One region of the Diaphorobacter sp. MNS-0 genome, then DNA from elsewhere that is predicted to be linked to it. Evidence: predicted binding sites of a transcription regulator. Region 1 holds the regulator's gene; the other holds the start of a gene.
What was found. The regulator FliA, encoded in region 1, starts transcription of late flagellar genes. The targets are predictions, from matches to a motif close to CTAAAGTTTNNNNNNNNNNNGCCGNTA.

Region 1 (2,384 bases):
CCAACGGCCAGCGCGTGCCCGAGGACTGGGAAGCGGCCGACGCCCGCAAGCTCGTGAGCGCCTCCATGCGCACGAGCGTGAAGTCGGCCTTCGACCCCAAGGCCGCCGAGTTGAACTTCTTCTTCTCGCACGCCACGGAAACGGCCGATGAGCGGGGGATGGCCGATGTTGCTTGATACCGCTTTGCACCAGGCCGCCGGGCTGCACAGCTACACGCCGCAGCAGGACCTGCGCCTGCTGGCCGTGCTGAGCCAGCCGGGCAGCGGCCCGTGGCTGGAAATGCTGTGGCAGCTGTGCTCCAGCCTGCAGCGCCTGGGCTACCCCGTCGTGGTGCTGGACGGCACGGCGCTCGAGAGCCCGCACATGCCCGGCCTGGACCAGCTGCTGCACCCGGCTCCCTGGAACGGCGCGCAGACGCTGGCCTCCGCCACCGGCGCGTCGCTGGCCGTGGTGCCCGCGGCCCGCGGGCTGGCCCGCCTCGCGCAGCAGTCCGAACACCATGGCGCCGCCGTGCTGCAGCGCCTGCAGCCCTTGTTTCGCGCCTACGCGCTGGTGGTGCTGCATGCGCCGCCCGAGCAACTGGCGCCGCTGCTGCGCGGCAGCGCCAGCGTACCGCTGATCATGACCGGCCCCGGCGCACAAGGCATGGTGCGCAGCTACCGCCAGCTCAAGCACATGGCGCTGCACGCCGGCGTGCGCTGCACGGTGGCGTCCATCCTCGCGCCGCAGGAGCCTGTGCAGCACCGCCAGACCGCCGAGGCGCTGGACACGCTGCAGCGCAGCGCGCGCACCCACCTGGGCCTGCAGGTCCACACCACCACCGTGGCCGCGGCGCGCGCGCAGGACATCCAGCGGCTGGCCTTGCAACTGCTGGAAAACGCATGCACCATTGACGCTGCCATGCCCCTGCTGCCCCCGCACAGCCTGTGCGCCTCCCTCTCGCCCCTGGACCGGAGCCACTGACCCGATGTACACCGCGAAAGGCCAGCTCGACCGGGACGCGCTGTTCCACCAGCACGTGCCCCTGGTGCGGCGCATCGCCCACCACATGATCGCCAAGCTCCCGCCCAACGTGGAGCTGGACGACCTGATCCAGGTCGGCATGATCGGTCTGAACGACGCGCTCTCGCGCTACGAAGTCGCGCAGGGCGTGCAGTTCGAGACCTTTGCCAGCCAGCGCATCCGCGGCGCCATGCTCGACGAGCTGCGCGAGGGCGACTGGATGAGCCGCAGCTCGCGCAAGAGCCAAAAGGACATCGAGCATGCCCTGCACCGCGTGGAGCAGCGCCTGGGCCGCAGCCCCATCGAGTCCGAGATCGCCGCCGAACTGGGCATGAGCCTGGAGGACTACCAGGCCCTGCTGAGCAAGGTGCGCGGCACGCAGCTGGTGTACCTGGAAGACTTTCACCACGATGACGAGGACGAAGGCTTCCTGGACCGCCACGTGGCCGACGAGGGCGCCGATCCCATGGCCGTGCTGCGCGACCAGCGCCTGCGCGCCTCGCTGGTCGAGGCCATCAAGGCCCTGCCCGAGCGCGAGCAGTACATCATGGGCATGTACTACGAGCACGACATGAACCTGAAGGAAATCGCCGCCGTCCTGGGCGTGACCGAATCGCGCGTGTGCCAGCTGCACAGCCAGGCGATTGCGCGGTTGCGGACGAAGATGCGGGGGCACTGATTTTTTGGATGAAATAGCTGTTTTGCGCTTGCTGGACAAGCGCGGGCAGCTATTTTTTTGAGCTTGTGGTGCGGCTTTTCATGGCGCGGGCCGGGATATGCGCTCGCCGGGGCGGATCCCGGGCAACAACATCAAGCCCGAAGAACCCATCAAAAAAGATAGCTGCCAGCGCTTATCCCATAAGCCCCAGCCAGCAATTCGGGCTAAAAGTCACCCCGGTGCCCGGTAAATCCGCGCCCCCGCGGCGCCGGACGAGGGCCCATAAGTCACCCCCTCCACGGGCGGCAGCAGCGACGCCGCCTGTCGCTCGGTCAGCGCCATCACCCGCGCCAGTTGGTCGCGCACCAGCGTCAATTGCCGGCCGATGGCCTGCACCCTTTGCGTGGCGGCGGGCTCCAGCGCGCCCGCCACAGGCGCCAGGGCCTGGGCCAGTGCCATGGCAGCGCCGCGCAGCTGCACCGCAGTGTCTTCAAAAGTCTGGGGGTTGGAAGCAAGAAGCGCAGCCTGCATGTCCTGCAGCTGCGCTTCGATGGAGGTGAGGGTGTCGTCGAGTGACATGGGGTGCAAGTCTAGAGCCTGTCACCCCGGCGGGCCAGCCGGCCCAGGAGGGCGGGTCAGCCCCGCGAGTGGGACAGGGTTTCGTAGGCGTTGGCCAGCAGCTTGTCGGCCACGGCTTCGGCGTCCACGCGGAAGGTGCCTTTTT
Region 2 (2,384 bases), 1.7 Mb from region 1:
ACCTGCCCGCCGTGCTGCGCCGCGTGCGCGCGCTGCGCGATGACTTCGTGGCCGGCACGCTGGCCGCCACCGACGCGGGCGAGCGCGCCATCAGCGGCCACGCCCGGCTGCTGGACGCGCAACGTGTGGAAGTGAACGGCCAGGTGCACACCGCGCGGCGCATCATCATCGCCACGGGCTCGCGCCCCATCGTGCCGGAGGACTGGCTGGCTTTTGGCGACCGCATCCTCACCACCGACACGCTGTTCGAGCAACCCACGCTCGGCCCGCGCGTGGCCGTCATCGGGCTGGGGCCGCTGGGGGTGGAAATCGCGCAGGCGCTCGCGCGGCTGGGGGTGGAAGTGATTGCCTTCGCCACGGGCAACACCGTGGCCGGCCTGAGCGACCCCGCCATCAACGACGCGCTGCTGGCGCGGCTGAAGGACGAATTCATCGTCAACGTGGGCGACAAGGCCGAGCTGCGCGAGGTGGCCGGCGGCATACAGGTCACCAACGGCAGCGCGACCGTGGTGGTGGACCAGGTGGTGGCCGCCATGGGCCGGCGCCCGAATCTGGAGCACCTGGGGCTGGACACGCTGGGCGTGGCGCTGGACGACAAGGGCCGCCCGCCCATCGATCCGTGCACCCTGCAGGTGGGCGATCTGCCCGTCTTCATCGCGGGCGATGCCGATGGCGACCGCCCCCTGCTGCATGAAGCCGCGGACGAGGGCCACATTGCGGGGTTGAACGCCCTGGCGCCTACGCCGCGCGGCTTCGCCCGGCGCACGCCGCTGGCCATCACTTTCAGCCAGCCCCATGCCGCCGTGGTGGGACAGCGCCATGCCGATCTGCCCCAGGGGCAATGGGTGGTGGGCACGGTGGACTTTGCGCGCCAGGGCCGCGCGCGCGTGGCGCAGTGCAACCACGGGCGCCTGAACGTGTACGCCGAGCACGGCAGCGGCCGTCTGCTGGGCGCCGAGCTGTGCGCGCCTGCGGGCGAACACATGGCTCACCTGCTGGCGCTGGCCGTCGAGCAGCGGCTGACGGTGCACGACCTGCTGCGCATGCCCTTCTACCATCCGGTGCTGGAGGAAGGCCTGCGCACGGCGCTGCGCGACGCGGCCTCGCGCCTGCCCAAGGCCAGCGATTCCGACCTCGCCGCCTGCGAGGCCTACGGCGCGAGCGCGCTGGACTGATACAAAAACAATAGCTGGCTGCGCTTGCCAGGATGGATTTTCAGCACCAAAACAGCTTGAAATTCTTACGTATCAAGCGCCAACAGCTATGTTTATAGAAGCACCCTTGAATCCGCGGTGAACTGACCGATAACAAGAGGTACACCGGAGATCGCCATGGACGTCGCCCTCACCCAATCCATCGTCAGCACCGCCAGCGCCCTCGCCAGCCGCGAGACGGCCGATGCCGTCCAGGTCACCGTGCTGAAGAAGGCCCTGGACACGCAGGAAACGGCCGCCGCCACCCTGCTCGCCGCCCTGCCCCAGCCACCGCTGGCGACCGGGGGCCCGCTGGGCACGCAGCTCAACACCTACGCCTGACGCGCACGGCGCGCTGGCTTTTTTCGGCGGCTCAGGCCGGCTTCAGCTCTGGCCTTGCTCAGCGCAGCCGCGCAGGCGACAGGCCCGCCACGTCCACACCCTCGCGCGCCAGCTCCGGGGCCAGCGGCTCGCCCAGTGCCAACTGCCGCGTCAGCAGCGCCGCGCCCGCCGCGCTCTGGATGCCATAGCCGCCTTGCGCGGCCAGCCAGAAGAAGCCGGGCACATGGTTGTCCCAGCCAATGACCAGGTCGCCATCGGCCACGAACGAGCGCAACCCCGCCCAGGTGTGCGAGGGGCGGCGGATCTGAAAGCACGTCACCTGCTCGATGCGGTGGATACCCAGCGCCACGTCCAGTTCCTCAGGCACCACGTCGTGCGGCGCCACGGCATCGGCATTGGCGGGGGAGCCCAGCATCTGCCCCGCGTCGGGCTTGAAGTAGTAGTCCTCCGCAATGCCGATGACAGCGGGCCAGTGGGCCGCTTGCATGCCGGCCGGCACGGGGAAGGTGAAGGCCGTGCGCCGGCGCGGCTCCAGCCCGATGGGCGGCACGCCCGCCTGGGCTGCCACCACATCGGCCCAGGCGCCTGCGGCATTGACCACGGCGCGCGCGCGCAGCACCTCGCCATCGGCCAGGGTGATGTGCCAGCCCTCCTCGCCCCGCTGCAGGGCCGTCACCTCGGCATGGGTGCGGATCTCGCCACCACGCTGGCGCAGGCCGCGCAGGTAGCCCTGGTGCAGCGCATGCACGTCGATGTCGGCGGCGCCGGGCTCGCTCATGCCCGTGGCCACGGCCTCGGGGCGCAGGCACGGGGCCTGCTCCAGCAGCTCCTCGCGCGTCAGGCGGCGCA

Region 2: the regulator FliA is predicted to act here: its motif matches at 1,281-1,307, upstream of K2L43_RS08965 (YjfB family protein).

What each region holds. Positions count from the first base shown of each region.
Region 1 covers NZ_CP080761.1:3,543,884-3,546,267, forward strand. Annotated here, with positions in the region: gene flhF (flagellar biosynthesis protein FlhF) at 1-176, shown strand, start outside; gene K2L43_RS16800 (hypothetical protein) at 166-963, shown strand; gene K2L43_RS16805 (RNA polymerase sigma factor FliA) at 968-1,681, shown strand; gene K2L43_RS16810 (hypothetical protein) at 1,892-2,239, opposite strand; gene flgM (flagellar biosynthesis anti-sigma factor FlgM) at 2,296-2,384, opposite strand, start outside.
Region 2 covers NZ_CP080761.1:1,857,997-1,860,380, reverse strand. Annotated here, with positions in the region: gene K2L43_RS08970 (dihydrolipoyl dehydrogenase) at 1-1,175, shown strand, start outside; gene K2L43_RS08965 (YjfB family protein) at 1,332-1,535, shown strand; gene K2L43_RS08960 (FAD-binding oxidoreductase) at 1,594-2,384, opposite strand, start outside.